One region of the Mesorhizobium sp. USDA 3734 genome, then DNA from elsewhere that is predicted to be linked to it. Evidence: riboswitches for the same ligand, from Rfam matches in the RefSeq annotation. Region 1 holds a riboswitch; each other region holds the start of a gene.

Region 1 (4,166 bases):
CGGTGTTCGCGTTTGCCCTGCTGGCGCTGTTCTGGACCTATCGGCTCGGCGACAACCCGTCGATCCGTCCGGGCAAGACGCGACCGGCCAACCCGCTCGCCAATATAGGCCGCTTCATCGCCCAGCCCAGGCTGCGGCTGGCCTGGCTGATCGCCTTCGGCCGCTCTTGTTTCTGGACGACGTTCTTCGTCTATGGGCCGCTGTTCATGGTGATCACCGGCGAGGGCAAGCTGGCCGGTGGCCTGCTGGTTTCGGCCGGCAACGCGCTTTTGTTCATGGCCATTTTCTGGGGCAAGGCAGGAAAGCGCTTTGGCGGCCGCAGGACCATGACATTCGCCTATTTCGCCATATCGGCCATGCTGCTGGCGGCGGGCCTCGTCGGCGAAACCGTGCCGCTGCTCACCGGCGCCTTCCTGCTTGGCGGCGCCTTCTTCACCATTGCACTCGACGCACTCGGCTCGACCGCCTTCATGCGCTCGGTGCGCTCCTATGAAAGATCGCAGATGGCGGCGGTCTATCGCACCTATCTCGATTTTTCCGAACTGACGCCGCCGCTGGTCTATTCCGTGGTGCTGGCCTTCTTCGGGCTCGGCTCGGTGTTCGTCACGCTCGGCCTGCTGGCGGCAGTCTGTGGCTTTGTGACCTGGCGTTATCTGCCGAAATCGCTTTAGTCGACCTTGATAATTCTACTCCGGCGGACATCTGTCGCGATTTTCTCCGCTTCCGGTGCTCACGGACCCAAAAGTCCGCTGCGCTCCGGTTCTCGAAAACCACTCCATATGCCTCGTCGGAGCGAATTCTGAAGGCCGACTAGGTGGTTGCCTTGCGTACTGCGTGGCGCTCGCACACCCAGTTGTGGAAGCGGTGCAGGTCGTATTCCTCGGGCATCAGCACGCCGGCTTGGTGGCGCATCGAGCGCAGGCCTCTCTGATTGACCTCGCAGATATCAGCGTCCTCCTCCAGCACCTGCGTGCCGAAGGCGACGATGTTGTCGATGTCGGTCGTGGCGAGCGCTTCGGGCGCGAACAGCCACTCCGCGACAAGCTCGGTCTGCTCGGGGCCGAGCGGCACCAGCCGCACCGTCCTGACATAGTCGACATGGCCGACGACGAACATCGACGGCAGGCTGGTGGCGTATGTCTGGCCCGCAGTGCGCTCGGCCGGTGTCAAGCTCGAGAAGACCGGCCCATGCGCCTGGCCGTCGCGCGACCAGGTTTCGGCGCCGGCGCGCAGGCCGCCGGAAAACTCCGGCGCGTCATTGTCGGCATGGCGAACCCATTCGGGATCGTCGTGACGGCCCATCAGGCCGCGGCCATAGATCGGCACCAGCCGCGACAGGTCCTTGTGGACGCCTGGGCAATGCAGGCACTCGTTGAAGTTTTCCCAAAAAATCTTCCAGTTGCAGTTCATCACCTTGCGCAGCACGTGGCCGCTCACCAGCGTCTCCAGCGGCCAATTGCCGAGATCGCCGGAGGCGGGATCGAAGGATGTTTGCGCCGAGCCGGCGGCGTCCTCCTGCAGGTTGACGAAAACGAAGCCGCGCCACACCGAGAGTGCTACCCGATAAAGCGGATGGTCGGCCTTGTCGAAGCCTTCAGGCAGCGATTTCGACGGCACACGCACGAGGTCGCCACGCAACGAGTAGGACCAGGCGTGGTAGGGACAGGTGATCAGCCGCGCCTTCAGCCGACCTTCGCTTTCCTGGCAGAGCTGCGAGCCGCGATGGCGGCAGGTGTTGTGAAAGGCGCGCAGTTCGCCGGTCTCGTCACGCAGCACGAGGATGTCTTGCGTGCCGATGCGGAATCTGCGGAAAGCCAGTGGTTGCGCAAGGTCGGCCTCGCGGCAGACGAGCAGCCAGCTTCGATACCAGATGGCGTCGAGATCTTCTTGATAGCTGCCTGCATCCCAATAGGCCGAAGACGGCAGCGTCGGTTCGGCCCGGGTCAGGCCATTGTAGGGATCGCGCTCGCTGGCAGTGGGCTGCATGGCTGGCTTCCTCCAAGGATGCCAGCCGACACCCGGCCAGGAAAATTGTCAATTGCGGCACCGGCGGGCCTCGGCTGGTACGACGCATTCGCAATGGTTGTCGGCGGAATTTGGTTTGCCGGAGGCGAGGATTCTGCCTATAGTCGCTGATGTCGTCGGTTCCATTTTGGAGCCAAGAGGGAATGCGGTGCGGGCGAGTTTCGCCCAATGCCGTGGCTGCCCCCGCAACTGTGTGCGGTAGTCCTCTCCATATGCCACTGAAGATTTTTTCTTCGGGAAGGTGGGGAAGGGCGCTGATCCGCGAGCCAGGAGACCTGCCGGCGACAGGAAACTGACTTCGATGCCCTCGGGTGGAGGGCGAAAGGACAAGACATGACTACCGCTTCCGTCTCCCTCGGCGCCGCCGTCTCCTCGCAGTCGCGCTTCATGCAGCTCGCGCTCGCGGCGCTGCTCGGCATCTTCGTCATCGGCTTTGTCGGCTTCTCGCATATCGATGCGGTCCACAATGCAGGCCATGACAATCGCCATTCGATGGCGTTTCCCTGCCACTGACGAGGATCTGACATCATGAATCTGTTTCGCAACGTCGTGTTCATCGCGGCGATCGCCGGGCTCGTGGCTGGCGTCGTTCTCGCCTGCATGCAGGCCTATGCCACCGTGCCGCTCATTCTCAAGGCGGAAGTCTACGAACAGGCCGAAGGCGGCCACAGCCATGACCATGCCGCGGCGCCTGCCGACGCCACCAGCGGCAACGCGATGAGCTCGGCCGCACCGGCGACAAACACCATGAGCGCCGCCACGCCGGCACCGGCGGAAGCGGCGGCTCCCGCTGAGGACGAGGGCTGGGCGCCGGCCGACGGCTTCGAGCGTTTTGCCTTCAACGTCGTTTCCAATGTCGTCACCGGCATCGGTTTCGCGCTGATCCTGGTCGCGGTTTCCGAATTCGCCGGTGGCATCGGTGGTTGGCGTCAGGGCGTGTTCTGGGGCTTGGCCGGCTTTGCCGTGTTCACGCTGGCGCCGGGCCTCGGCCTGCCGCCGGAACTGCCGGCCATGCCGGCGGCCGACCTGACCCAGCGCCAGATCTGGTGGACGGCAACCGTGGTGGCGACCGCCATCGGCCTTGGCCTGATCGCGTTCCGCAAGTCGCTGCCGCTGGCGATCCTGGCCGTGGCGTTGATCGTCGCGCCGCATATTGTCGGCGCGCCGCAGCCCGACAGTTTCGAGACGCCGATCCCTGAAGGCCTGCATCACCAGTTCGTGGTGGCGGTGACGCTGACCAATCTGGTGTTCTGGCTGGTGCTCGGCGCGGTCGTCGGCATGGTGCGTGGCCGCTTCACCGGCACGGCGACCAGCCTGCGCGACAGCTTTGCCTGAAGGCAGGGCCCTGACCTTCCTCATCGGTGGTGCGCGCTCCGGCAAGAGCGCGCACGCCGAAACCCTGGCGACGGGTTTGCCGCCGCCATGGACTTATGTCGCCACGGCGCAAGCCTATGATGACGAGATGCGCGAACGCATTTCGCTGCACCGGTCGCGGCGCGGCGAAGGCTGGACGACCATCGACGCACCGCTCGATCTCGCCGGCGCGCTCGCGGCCTTGCCGGACGACCAGCCGGTGCTTGTCGACTGCCTGACGCTGTGGCTGACCAATCATATGCTGGCCGAACATGATCTCGACCTGGAATGCCGGCGATTGGCGGACGTGCTGTCGCGACCACGCGGACCGTGGTTCGTGGTGTCCAATGAAGTCGGCCAGGGTATCGTACCGGACAATGCACTGGCGCGCCGTTTCCGCGATGCCGCCGGCCGGCTCAACCAGCAGGTCGCTGCCATCGCCGACACGGTGCTGCTGATGGTGGCGGGATTGCCGCTCAAGGTGAAATGACATGACCGACATCGAAGACCGGGACGAAGAACGCCATCGCGCCAAGATGGCCAAGCGCAAGGCCGTGCAGGATGCCGAGGTGGCGAGCAAGACGGTCGAGAAGGGGCTGCTGATCGTCAACACCGGCCCGGGCAAAGGCAAGACGACAGCCGCCTTCGGCCTGGCGCTGCGGATGCTCGGCTACGGCAAGCGCGTCGGCGTCGTCCAGTTCATCAAGGGTAAATGGCACACAGGCGAGAAAGACGCCTTCGCCGCCTTCGGCGACCGCGTCGTCTGGCACGCGATGGGCGAGGGCTTC
Region 2 (4,166 bases), 1.7 Mb from region 1:
AAAAGTCGGTGGGACAGGACCGCGCCTCAGTCCGCGTCGAGCGGCTCCGTTCCAACCGGCTTGCCGTCACGCGACAGCCTGATCTTCTCGACCTTGTCCTCGGCGGCCTTCAGCAGTCGGTCGCAATGCGCCTTCAGTGCCTCGCCGCGCTCATAGATCCTGATCGACTGGTCGAGCGGCACATCGCCGCGCTCCAGATCATCGACGATCTTCTCCAGCGCGTCGAGTGCCTGTTCGAAGCTCATCGCCTTGACGTCTTCGTTGGTCTCACCAGCCATCATTCATCCTTTCATCAGCCGCCCGACATGGGCAGCGACCGAAAATGCCAAACCTTGCAGATCGTAGCCACCCTCGAGCAGGCTGACGAGCCGGTTGCCGCTGTGGCGCGCGGCGCGCTGCATCAACTGGCCGGTCGCCCAGTCGAAATCGTCCTCGGTCAGGTTGATCTCGGCCAGCGGATCGCGATGGTGTGCGTCGAACCCGGCCGAAATGATGATCAGGTCGGGCGCGAAATTGTCGAGCGCCGGCAGGACGCGCGACAGGAAGGCATCGCGAAAGACCTCGCTGCCGGTCTGCGGCGCCAGCGGCGCGTTGACGATGTTGCCGGCGCCGGTTTCGCCCTTCGCACCGGTGCCGGGATAAAGCGGCATCTGATGCGTCGAGCAATAGAGCACCGACGAATCGTCCCAGAAAATATCCTGCGTGCCGTTGCCGTGATGCACGTCCCAGTCGACGACGGCAACGCGCTCGACACCATGTTTCTTCTGCGCATACCGTGCCGCGATCGCCGCCGTGTTGAACAGGCAGAAACCCATGGCCGTGGTCTTTTCGGCATGGTGGCCGGGCGGCCGGGCGGCGACGAAGACATTGTCGGCGCGGCCCGAAAAGACGTCGTCGACGGCGGCGTTGGCGGCACCGATCGCGGTGATCGCCGCCTGCCAGCTCTTCGGACTGACTGACGTGTCGGCGTCGATGCGGGCGATCCCCTCGTCGGGAATGGCGGCGCGCACGCGGGCGACGAAATCGGCTGGATGCGCGTAAAGGATGGTGGCCTCGTCGCCTTCCGGCGCCTGGATACGATCGAGCCCGGCAAACGCCTCGTCGTCGAGCACGCGCTCGATGGCGCGCAAGCGGTCCGGCCGCTCGGGATGGCCGGGCGGCGTGAGGTGCTCGAGAAAGATCGGATGGGTGTAGAGACGGGTGGTCATCGTCCTAATCTAGTGACCCGGATCGACAAAGGCCATGCACGGGCGGCCGATGACTGGGGAAAATCACGCCTGCGTCCATTCGTGTCGCTGCGGGCATTGGCGTCTTCAGCGCTTCGGCGTAAGGTCCATGGTACTGCCTGGTGCCCGCCGCAAGCGGGAGAATCGGGAACACGGTTGAACTCCGTGGCGTGCCCAACGCTGTGAGGGGGACCGCGCCGGTAAATGCCACTGTCGATGACGGGAAGGCACCGGACGCGGGTTGATCCCGAGCCAGAAGACCGGCCTGGCAGGCATCGTCATCCGCATGGTCAGGCGGATGACATCGACAATCGCAAGGGAACAAGCGATGCCGGAACATATGACCGCTGCGATTGACGATGGATTTGACCAGAATGCGCGCGATGCGGTCTATCGCGCCATGTTCACACGTCGTGACGTGCGTAGTCATTTCCTGCCCACCGCGCTCGACGATGAGGTGCTGGCGCGGCTGCTGCTTGCCGCTCATCACGCGCCATCGGTCGGCTTCATGCAGCCGTGGAACTTCATCGTCATTCGCGAAGCCGAACGACGGGAAAAAGTGCGCGACCTGTTCCTGGCCGCGCGAGAACAGGAACTGCCGGAGATCGAGGAAGAGCGGCAGGCGCTGTACCGCAAGCTCAAGCTGGAAGGCATTTGCGAAAGCGCGCTCAACATCTGCATCACTTGCGACCGGCAGCGTTCGAAGGGCTCGCCGCTGGGGCGCTGGCACAATCCCGAGATGGACCTCTACAGCACGGTCTGCGCGGTGCAGAATTTCTGGCTGGCGGCGCGCGCCGAAGGGGTCGGTGTCGGCTGGGTCAGCATTATCGAGGCGCAGGCGCTGAAGAACCTGCTGTCGATTCCTGAGCATGTCACGCCGGTCGCCTATCTCTGCGTCGGCCGTGTTTCCGAGTTCGCGCCAAAACCGGATCTCGAAACGCATGGCTGGGGACGGCGGCTGCCGCTGCCGGAGCTGATCATGAGCGAGATCTTTTGCGGCCAGGGAGAGGTGCCGCTGAAGTCAACCGTGGCGCGTCTCAACGCCGTCGATGCCGCGCCGGATCAGCGTGTCGCGCCGGCGGTGCCCCAGCGCGAGCCGCCGAAGGAGGCCAGCGCCTTGTCCTTGAGCTCTCTGAACTTCGACGACGCCTCGGCCAGCCTGGCGTCCCAGGCGGGATCAGGCACCTGGCCCGCGATGGTCTTGAAGTAGACCTGCATCAGGCAAGCGATGGCGAAAGGCTCGATGAACGCCGCCTTGAAGGCCCAGGCGAAGACAATGGCGAGCACGAAGGCCCAGCCGGCGAGTTGGCCGGGCATCAGGAAGAGAATGGCGCCGGCCGGCGCCAGCATCAGCAGGAAGATGACGAAGGACACACCCCACATGATGACCGCCAGCCAGACGGCGTTCTTGACCATGACCTTGCCGTTCTGGGCATAGAGCACGACGCCTTGGCGCGCCGTCTCGAACGGCGAGGCCGAATTGATGCGGATGTTGTAGCCGAGGATGATCTCGTCGACATAGGTCAGCGACAGGCGGATCACCGTGTTGATGAAGGAGACCAGGCCGCTCAGGCCCGGAATCGGCAAGAAGGCCGCGATGCCGCCGAGCAGGCCGGTGATGGCGCGGATGGCGCCCTTGACCAGCTGGTCGACGACGAAAAGGATGTTGGCCTCTGCAAAACGCTGGGTCACGATGTCCTTGGCGTAGGCGATCTGGCCCTGGCCACCGGGAATGTCACGACCGTCGATCAGATGGACCATGACGGCGATGTGGCCGGCCTTGACGACATAGAGGATGTATTCGCGGATCCAGTAGACGGCGATCGAGACGATACCGAAGCCGACCACGCCGCCCCACAAGGCAAAGGACAGCGGCCCGTCGGGATCGGTGGAGATATGGCCAACGCCATAGCCGACGGAGGCGCCGGTACCGGTCGCCATGATGTAGGCCAGGGTGATGCCGAAATAGACGATCATGCGAAAGACAATGAACGGCCAGGTCCGCATCATGATGGACACCGACCTGCCGATATCGAAATCCCACATGCCCCGAATCTCCCCTCAGAGATGGTGGGAGAGGATGAACCCAACCCGGCGATTGTCAATTGCCGGCCATGGCGCCGGGCCACCGATGGGATTTCAGTCCGGCTGCGGACCCGGCCTTTTGAGCAGGCCTTCGAGCAGTTGCTTGAACGCCGTCACCACCTTCTTCGACGTCGCTTCGGGGTCGCTCGAATTGGCGATCCGTTGCGCCGCCTGACTGCTCGCACCGTTGATCAGCCGCGAGGCAGTCTCGGGGTCGAGGCTGGGGACGACAACCCCCTCCTCCTGCAGCGTCGTCAGATGGCCGGTCATTGACGCGATGCACGCATTGGCATTGGGCCATTGTGCCGGATCCCCCAGGACGGCCGGACCATCGCGGAACATGATGCGCTGGATTTCCGGCTCCAGCGCCATCTCGATATAGGTTGTGCATTCGTCGACGAAATGCTGCCAGCGGGTCGGTGCCCTCGCCGCCACTTCGTTCACGCGCGCCGCCATCTCGCCGTCGATTTCGGCGATGACTGCCTGCAGCAGGCCCTTCTTGTCGCCAAAATGATGATAGAGCGCGCCGCGCGTCAGCCCGGCCGAGGCGGTGAAATCATCCATCGAGGCTTCGGCATAGCCTGTTGTGCCGAAGGCATGGCGGGCTGCCGCAATCAGCTTGGCACGCGTCTCGGCGATCATTTCCCTGCGAGGTCTGCGCATGGCTTCTGGACCTATTCACATACGCTGCGTATGCCAATTGACATACGCAGCGTATGCTCTATTTAACAATCATACGCTTCGTATGTAATTGTCGAATCGTCCTTTGTCGAGGAACCACCCATGCAAAATCCCTATTCGGAAATCTTTCGTGCCCCCGGAGCCAAGGGCTTTGCCGTCGCCGGCTTCATGGCG
Region 3 (4,166 bases), 1.2 Mb from region 1:
TCGACGACGATCTTGCCGACCGGCCCGGCCACGTCGTGCCCACTGAAGCCAATTGCACGGCCAAGCGCGGCAACGACGTCGGTCAGCGGGATCAGCGTCGAACCATAGGCGATCGACAGCAGAGCGAGAGCGGCGATAGCCGCCGCGCCCACCAGCATGGCCAGTGCGAATGCCGGATGGCGCAAGCTCAAAACGCTTCCGGATGCATCGCCCTGGCAATCTTGCCGATCGCCTCGATATTGGCGGGTCCAGGCGTCAGCTCGGCATAGCGCAGCGCGACGAAGCGCTCGTTCTTGACCGCGTCGGTTTCTTTCATCGCCGGATGCGCCTTCAGGAAATCGAGCAGCTTCTTGTAGCCGCCACCGTCCTGGTAATCGAGCAGGATGAGGAATTGCGGATTGCGCGACGCCACGGTTTCCCAGTCCGTGTTGCCCCAGCTGGTTTCCATGTCGGCCATGATGTTGTCGCCGCCGGCCGCTGATATCATAGCGCTGGGGATGGCGAACTTGCCTGCGGTAAACGGCTTGTCTTCGCCGGAATCATAGAGGAATACCCGCGTACCCTTGCGGTCGCCGACCTTGGCGGTAATGTCGGCGAGCTGCGTCTTCCAGCCCGAAACGAGCTTTTCAGCCTCGGCCTCCTTGCCGAAGATCTTGCCCAGCTTTTCGACGTCGCCGTAGAGCAGGTCCATCGAGGCGGCGGGGCGGCCCTTGTCGAGATGGACGCAGCTTTCCGTCAGCACCAGCGTCTTGATGCCATGCGGGGCAAGCGTATCGGGTGTCACCTCGCCGCCCGGCTTCATGCCGTAATACCAGCCGGCGAAAAAGAAATCGGGCTCGACGGCGACGAGGTTTTCGAGCGTCGGATATTTGGGCGCCAGTTCCGGGATCGAACCCTGCTCGGCCTTGAATTCGGGACCGACCTTGTACCACCCGGTGATGCCGGTCAGGCCGACGATCGACGGCTGCAGTTTCAGCGCGAAGGCCATCTCGGCCATGTTGAGATCGTGGATGACGGCACGCTTCGGCGGCGCGTCGAAGGTCAGCGGCTTGCCGCAGCTGTCGACGGTGACCGGGAAGGCCAGGGCTGTCGAGGCCAGCAGCGAGAAGACGAGCGAAAAAGCGAGGCGTTTCACGGGTGTTGCTCCTTTGTTGAATGGGTCGAATGGGGATTGGCTTCAATCAGAATTGTTACCGGCGCGGTTCGGAACCTCGAACACCGTCAGTTCGCGGTCCTCGGTCGGATGGCGCAGACGCAGAACATCGATGCCGAAAATCTCGCGGATCAGTTGTTGGGTCAGCGCTTCGCGCGGCGCGGCGAGCGCTTGCAGACGGGCATGGTTCATCACCGCCACCCTGGTGGCGAACGGCGCGACCAGTGCCAGATCGTGCAGCACCGCGATCACGGTCATGCTGAAGCCGGCTACGAGTTCGAGCAGTTCGCCGCGGGCGCGCGGGTCGAGATGATTGGTCGGCTCGTCGAGGAACAGGATCTTTGGCTGCTGGGCGATGGCGCGCGCCAGTTGGGCGCGCTGGCGCTCGCCACCCGACAGCGAGCCAATGGTGCGGCCGAGCAGCGGCAGCAGACCGGTCCGGCGCAGCGCATCGACGACAATGTCGCGCTCCTCGCTCCTGCGCCGCAGTCCGGCGTGCGGGACGCGGCCAAGCTCGACATAGTCGATCACCGCCAGCCGTGGATCGGGCTGATCGGTCTGCCCGACCACGGCGATATTCAGTGCCCGTTCGGCAGCGGAAATCCTGTCCAGCCGGCGTCCGGAGAGCTTCACCTCGCCGGAGCTTGGCCGTAGCATGCCCGACAGCATGCGCAGCAGCGTCGTCTTGCCGGCGCCGTTGGGACCAATGATGGCGAGGCGGTCGCCAGCGGCCACCGACAGGCTGACCGCCTGAACCAGGTCCCGCCCATTCGCCACGACGCAGAGGTCACGTGCTTCGAGAAGCGCTACGGTCATCGGCTGCTGCCCGCCAGATTGCCCGAACGGGGGATGCGGGCCAGTGTCTTGCCGGCCAGTCCCGCCGGACGCTGACCGGAACTGCACCAGCCATCGGCGAGCGACGCGTAGAGTTTGGCGAATCGCACGAGGTCGCCGACATCGGCTCGTGCGTCGATGGAGCCGAAGAGATAGGCGGCCTTGCCTTGCGCCTGGAAGGCGACCGTCAGCGGCCGCGCGCAGCCTGCCATGCAGGCCACGCCTTCGACCGCGAAGCCCTGCGCCACCGCCGGCTCGTGCCGGGCCGCAAGCCGGGAGCGCAAGTCAGCACAAAGGTCTTCCCCGGACCTGACCCCGGTCACAAGGTCACGGCAAAGCGTGCACACGATGATGCGATGGATGGAGCTGTCCAACTTTCCGTCACTTTCCAAAACTGGCGACGGAAGGAAGCTGGCGAGCCGGCCGACAAGACCGAGATTCGCGTTTCCTCCCGGCACACCCCGTCCGGTCAACTCAGTGATGGCAGGTCTCCTGGCTCGCGGGTCGTTGCGCCATCCAGCCTTCCCAGCCTTGCCGGCCAGTGGCATTCACGGATTTTGCTCGCCGCTTACAGTTGCGGGGGCAGCCACGGCCTCGATCCCTGGGGATCTCACCGTGTTCCCTTTTCACCCCTCGCCTTTCGACTCGGGGACCATCACCGCCTCAGCGTAGATTTCCCCCAATCGCTTCGCAACGGATTTCTCGGACGGAGTGATGGGCCCCTCATGTGTCAGGGAAACAGACATAGCGCGCTCTCATTATGTAATAACATAACGCTTTAGAAGACGCCGCCTGACGCTGTCAAGCGAAAGCCCTGCCGAGGCCGATCTATCAGCGACAAGGGTTTGTCGATCAGGCGACATTGCTGTCGGCGTTCGATCTTGCGCGCGTGGTCCGGCCTCAGAACTTGTGGCTGAGGCCCAGCTTTCCACCCCAGGCGCTGTAGCTGCTACTGCCGAGGCCGTCATAGAAGGCCGAGGCGTTGACCGACATGCCGTTGCCGGCCGCCAGCTCAAATCCGGTCTCGGCGCGCCCGCGCAGGCCAGTCTCGGCCAGTCCGGGTGCCGCCGTGGCGGCCGTCGCGGTGCTATCCTGCATGAAGGTCCAGATGCCCTGCAGGTCGACGAAAGGCGTCAGCAACAGGCCGCCTTCCAGCTGCAGCGTGGTCGAGATGTTGGGACCGAAGGCGAACTGGCCGGTGCGCACGTCGACCGAGGGCACGTCGATGCCGAGGCCATCGACATAGGCGTCTGTCTTTTCCTCGAACATCGTCACCCGTGCCTCCGGCTTGATCCTCCAACGCTCGATGTCGAAGCTGCCGATCAAGGCCGCGGTGGCCAGCCAGCGTTTCCCGTCGAAACGGTCCTCGAAGGTGCCGAGCGGCGAGATCTGGTTGAACGATTGGCCCCAGCCGACGCGCGTGTCGAGGTAGAAATGGTCGGAGAGCCGCACCGTCGCATAGGGACCGACGAGATAGCCGATGCCCGAGACTGCGGCACCGTCTTTTCCATCCTGGTCCACCCAGTCGACCTGCAGGCCAAGGCCGACCAGCACGCTCGGGGTCAGCAGATAGTCGGCGCCGCTATGGGCGATGCCGAAGCTGCCGTCACCGCCGGCCGAGTTGAAACGGCCGATCGTGCCTTCCGTCCAGACGTCGAAGCGCCTGGCCAGCGGATCGCTCGCCTGCGGGTCGGCAGCGGGTGTGGCGCCGGCGGCGTCGGTCGGTCCGAAAGCGTGCTGGAAGGTCACGCCGGCTGGCGGCAACTGACCCGAGGCCGCATATGCGCTGAGCGGCAGCTGCGCACCCGGCGCGGCCATCATCTGTCGGGCACCAGTTCGCCGATCACTGGCGTCAGCTTGCTGACTGCCATCGTCGCTGCCAGCGGCCTGTGCTCGCTGCATGCTGTAGGCGAAGGTCGTGCGATCGGCCGATATCTGCAGGCCGACAGGCAACTGGCTGCCGCCGATCGGCATGCCAAAGGCCGTCATGCCGCCATTGCCGGTATAGGCGCCGGTCAGCCGCTCGATGCGGCGGTCGATGTCGGGCTGGTTGTTGATGATCACATCGGCCCGGCCCTCGAGGAACGAGCCGATCAGCGCCACCGCCTTGTCGGCGGAATCGCTGGTCGAGATGGTGCAGCTTACCGCGCCGCCCGAAACCACCGTCAGCGTGCCGGTG
Region 4 (4,166 bases), 3.9 Mb from region 1:
GTGGCGGCAGCAATGAGGATCTTGTTCATTTTAGTCTCCTGAATTTTTCAAGCCTCTCCAGGGCGGCGGGACAGACCCGCCGTCCGCGTGGAGTTGGCTGTTAGTGGCCGAAGAGGTTGCGGTCGCTGCCCTGAGCGGGCGTCTGGGCAACCGGTTCCGACGTCTTGGTGGAGGCCGTGTACGACTGGTCCACCGCGGCTGCGGGCTGGTTGGCGCCATTGGAGCCAAAGTTGTCACTGCCGGCGAAAGCGCTGCCCGAGATGGCCAGAACGGCGGCGGCAGCAATAAGGATCTTGTTCATTTTAGTCTCCTGAATTTTCTGGATTTCGCCAGGACGGCGGGCAGACCCACCGTCAACTGCGAATCCGCTGTTAGTTGTTGCCGAAGAGGTTGCGGTCGCTGCCCTGAACGACGGGCTGCTTCTCAGCCGGAGCCGACTTCTGCTGGACCGAAGCCGTATACGAGCTGTCAACCGAGGTGACGGCAGGCTGGTTGGCGCCATTGGAACCAAAGTTGTCGCTGCCGGCGAAAGCGCTACCCGAGATGGCCAGAACGGCGGCGGTAGCAAGAATAATCTTCTTCATCTTAAGTCTCCTGAATTTTTGGATTTCGCCAGGGCGGCGGGCGAACCCGCCGTCAACTGGTGATTCGGCTGTTAGTGGTTGCCGAAGAGGTTACGGTCGCTACCCTGAGCAGGCGTCTGAGCAGCCGGTTCCGACTTCTTGATCGAAGCGGTGTACGAGCTGTCGACAGCAGTGGCTGCCGGGGCGTTCGAACCATAGTGGTCGCTACCATTAGCGAAGGCGCTGCCGGAAATGGCCAGAAGGGCGGCGGCAGTGAGAATGATCTTTTTCATTTTATGTACTCCAGTATTTTTCCCGTCCGTCTAGCGGCGTGTCTTGGGAGGAAATCGCGTCGTTCGGACAGCCCCGATGTGGTAGGGCCGGTCTGCCTTTTCCAATCACGAAGTTGTTCCATGTGGACCATGAATCCGGCGCTTGAAATTGCGCCCCAGGCTCCCCACGGGATAATTTTTTCTTTATTTATCAGACAGTTATTACATCACGAATATTCACCGCTTAGGCGGTTTTCGAGCCGGCGTTCACACCGTCCTGCACGCACTGTCAACAGAAACGAACCGTTCGGTTCGATTTTAGAGCGAGCTAATAGTCACTTTTCGAAACTGTTAACCTTTTCTGACCCCGATCAGGGGGCGGCTTCGGGGAAGTTGCAGAAGGGAATGACTGCCGCGGAGATAGGGTTTCAGCTTCGCAATCGCCAACCGGAACGTTTCGCATGCGTGTCGCGCCGCATGGATACGATGTCGTTTTCATGCCGATGACGCGCCCGCGATCGTGGTTAGATCATGCCATCTCAGGTGCCGCTTCGTGACGACGAGGCGGAGAATTGGGAAGCCGGTCAGAATCCGGCGCTGCCCCCGCAACGGTGGTGGAGTTCAAGTCGCAACGGGAGACCACTGGGCAACTGCCTGGGAAGGTGTCGCGATGGTCCGCAAGGACAACTCCAGAGCCCGGAAACCAGCCCGAGATTTCTAGACTCGACTGATCGCGGTGGGCGGTCAAGAGGTGGATCGCGCGTGTCCGGCCCATTGCCGACCTGCGTCCAATCCTTCCTCCGTCACCACCAGTTCAGTCCTTAAAGCGAGGACAGGACATGGATATTCGCAACGACATGCTGAGGCTCTTGAACGGCCGCCGGCAAGGCTTTTCGCTAGAGCAGCCCTTCTACACCGATCCGGACTATTTCAAGCTCGACATGGAGCTGATCTGGTATCGCGACTGGCTGTTCATCGGCCATGATTGCGAACTGCCGAAGCCGGGCAGCTACATCACCGTGCAGATCGGCGACTATCCGGTCGTTCTTGTCCGTGACCAGCAAGGCAAGATCAACGCCTTCCACAATTCCTGCCGACATCGCGGCAGCCGCGTCTGCAACACGGAGAAGGGTACGGCGGCAAAGCTCGTCTGTCCCTATCATCAGTGGACCTATGAACTCGACGGCCGCCTGCTGTTTGCCCGTCAGATGGCCGACGGTTTCGACAAAAGCCAGTTCAGCCTGAAGCCGGTCGCCTGCGAGAGCGTCGGCGGCTACATCTTCATCTGCCTGGCCAAGGAGCCGGCTGACTTCGCGCCGATGCGGGCGATGATCGAACCCTATCTTTTGCCGCACCGTTTGCGCGAGGCAAAGATCGCCTTCGAGAGCACGATTATCGAGAAAGGCAATTGGAAGCTGGTCTGGGAGAACAACCGCGAGTGCTACCACTGCGTCGCCAACCACCCTGAGCTGTGCAAGACCTTCCCCGAGGCGCCGACGGTGACCGGCGTCAACGGCGCCGACAGCGACCCCGAGATGGTCGCGCACTGGGCCAAATGCGAGGCATCAGGCCTGCCGAGCAAATTCCGCATCGATCCGGCCGGACAGTATCGCGCCACCCGCGCGCCGCTGCTGCGCGACGCCGTCAGCTACACCATGACCGGCAAGCTGGCGGTGAAGAAGAACCTCTCCGACACTGTCTCCACCGAAGGGATCGGCACCTTGATGCACTATCATTATCCGACGACATGGAACCACATCCTCATCGATCACGCGGTGACGTTCAGGGTGCTGCCGATCAGCGCCACGGAAACGGCGGTGACGACCAAGTGGCTGGTGCACAAGGATGCGGTCGAGGGTGTCGATTACACCATCGAAGACCTCACCCATGTCTGGACCGAGACCAACGACCAGGACCGCCGCATCGTCGAGGAAAACGCCTTCGGCATCCTGTCGCCCGCTTATGAGCCCGGCCCCTATTCGGAGCTGCATGAGGGTGGCGTGATCCAGTTCGTCGAATGGTACGCGTCGTTCATCGGGCCGCGCCTTGCCGAGGGCGGCCGGCCGACGTTGCGCAGCGTCGCCTAGCATAAAACAAAGGGACAAGAGGATGAATGCGATGACGGATCTTGGCCTCTATCGCCATCTCGACCAGATGACGCCGTGGAACGACAGGCTGCAGGTGCTGGAAGTGATCGGCGTCAGCGACGAAGCGCCTGACGTCAAGACCTTCACCTTCCGCTCCGACAACCAGACCTGGTTTCGCTACAAGCCGGGCCAGTTCGTGACGCTTGAACTGCCGACATCAGACGGGCCGCTGATGCGCACCTATACGCTGTCGTCCTCGCCGTCGCGGCCGTTCTCGATCGCGGTGACGGTGAAGGCGCAAGCGGGCAGTGCAGGCACGCGCTGGATGTTCGACCATCTCACGCCGGGCTCGCACGTCAAGGCCTACGGGCCGACCGGCGATTTTTCGCTGCACAGCCACCCGGCGGCCAAGTATCTGTTCATTTCGGCAGGCTCCGGCGTGACGCCGATGATGTCGATGCTGCGCTGGCTGAATGACTGTGCGCCATGGACCGATGTCGGTTTCGTCAACTGCGCGCGCCGCCCGGAGGAGATCATTTTCCGCAAGGAACTCGAACTGCTCGGCAGCCGCATGCCCGGCCTGTCGCTCGGCTTCATGATCGAGGAACGGTCGAGCCGCGAGGGCTGGTTCGGCCATATGGGTCGCATCGATGCGATCCGGCTGCCGCTGCTGGCGCCCGATTTCCGTGAGCGCGAAATCTTCTGCTGCGGCCCCGATCCCTTCATGCGCGCCGTGCGCGGCATGCTGGACTCCGCCGGCTTCGACATGACGAAATACCATCAGGAGAGCTTTGCGGCGCCTGTCGTGGAAGAAATCCCGGCGCCGTTCACCGCGCCGACTGAAAACGGTGCCGCCATTGTCGTCGAAGCCGCGACGCCGATCCGTTTCGCGCTTTCGGATGTCGACGCCGAATGCGTCGCCGGCCAGACCGTGCTGCAGACGGCACGGGCCTCGGGCGTGCGGATTCCCGCCGCATGCGAGTTCGGCCTGTGCGGCACCTGCAAGGTTAGGAAGGTCGCGGGCGACGTCGAGATGAGCCACAATGGCGGCATCCTCGATCACGAAATCGACGACGGTTTTATCCTCGCCTGTTGCTCAAAACCGCTTTCGGCCCTCGAAATCGAGGCGTGATCCGCTTGGAGCCGCCGGTGCACGCTGGCTTGCCAAGAAAGAATCGAGTGTTTACAGGCCTTATAAGCTGAGCGACCGCGCCGACCGACGATTGCTCGCGCAGCTGCGGGGG

The links. A riboswitch is a leader RNA that binds a small molecule or an ion and turns the genes downstream of it on or off. The one in region 1 is predicted to bind cobalamin.
Region 2: it holds a riboswitch for cobalamin, as region 1 does, so the genes downstream of both, bluB (5,6-dimethylbenzimidazole synthase) here and ACZ89F_RS11345 (CbtB domain-containing protein) in region 1, are expected to answer to the same signal.
Region 3: it holds a riboswitch for cobalamin, as region 1 does, so the genes downstream of both, ACZ89F_RS17590 (DUF1636 family protein) here and ACZ89F_RS11345 (CbtB domain-containing protein) in region 1, are expected to answer to the same signal.
Region 4: it holds a riboswitch for cobalamin, as region 1 does, so the genes downstream of both, ACZ89F_RS30000 (aromatic ring-hydroxylating oxygenase subunit alpha) here and ACZ89F_RS11345 (CbtB domain-containing protein) in region 1, are expected to answer to the same signal.

Annotation. Positions count from the first base shown of each region.
Region 1 covers NZ_JBWCCW010000001.1:2,379,337-2,383,502, forward strand. Annotated here, with positions in the region: gene ACZ89F_RS11335 (MFS transporter) at 1-671, shown strand, start outside; gene ACZ89F_RS11340 (aromatic ring-hydroxylating oxygenase subunit alpha) at 811-1,986, opposite strand; cobalamin riboswitch at 2,126-2,322, shown strand; gene ACZ89F_RS11345 (CbtB domain-containing protein) at 2,359-2,538, shown strand; gene ACZ89F_RS11350 (CbtA family protein) at 2,554-3,360, shown strand; gene cobU (bifunctional adenosylcobinamide kinase/adenosylcobinamide-phosphate guanylyltransferase) at 3,353-3,868, shown strand; gene cobO (cob(I)yrinic acid a,c-diamide adenosyltransferase) at 3,870-4,166, shown strand, end outside.
Region 2 covers NZ_JBWCCW010000001.1:4,045,444-4,049,609, forward strand. Annotated here, with positions in the region: gene ACZ89F_RS19835 (exodeoxyribonuclease VII small subunit) at 27-278, opposite strand; gene ACZ89F_RS19840 (histone deacetylase family protein) at 282-1,208, opposite strand; cobalamin riboswitch at 1,330-1,509, shown strand; partial or broken gene bluB (5,6-dimethylbenzimidazole synthase) at 1,567-2,184, shown strand; gene ACZ89F_RS19850 (hypothetical protein) at 2,289-3,272, opposite strand; gene ACZ89F_RS19855 (TetR/AcrR family transcriptional regulator) at 3,366-3,974, opposite strand; gene ACZ89F_RS19860 (MFS transporter) at 4,095-4,166, shown strand, end outside.
Region 3 covers NZ_JBWCCW010000001.1:3,586,603-3,590,768, forward strand. Annotated here, with positions in the region: gene ACZ89F_RS17575 (FecCD family ABC transporter permease) at 1-158, opposite strand, end outside; gene ACZ89F_RS17580 (ABC transporter substrate-binding protein) at 188-1,135, opposite strand; gene ACZ89F_RS17585 (ABC transporter ATP-binding protein) at 1,178-1,969, opposite strand; gene ACZ89F_RS17590 (DUF1636 family protein) at 1,966-2,445, opposite strand; cobalamin riboswitch at 2,453-2,659, opposite strand; gene ACZ89F_RS17595 (HYR domain-containing protein) at 2,888-4,166, opposite strand, start outside.
Region 4 covers NZ_JBWCCW010000001.1:6,288,544-6,292,709, forward strand. Annotated here, with positions in the region: gene ACZ89F_RS29980 (DUF680 domain-containing protein) at 1-29, opposite strand, end outside; gene ACZ89F_RS29985 (DUF680 domain-containing protein) at 101-301, opposite strand; gene ACZ89F_RS29990 (DUF680 domain-containing protein) at 372-584, opposite strand; gene ACZ89F_RS29995 (DUF680 domain-containing protein) at 656-856, opposite strand; cobalamin riboswitch at 1,360-1,561, shown strand; gene ACZ89F_RS30000 (aromatic ring-hydroxylating oxygenase subunit alpha) at 1,675-2,922, shown strand; gene ACZ89F_RS30005 (FAD-binding oxidoreductase) at 2,954-4,054, shown strand; gene ACZ89F_RS30010 (PqqD family peptide modification chaperone) at 4,146-4,166, shown strand, end outside.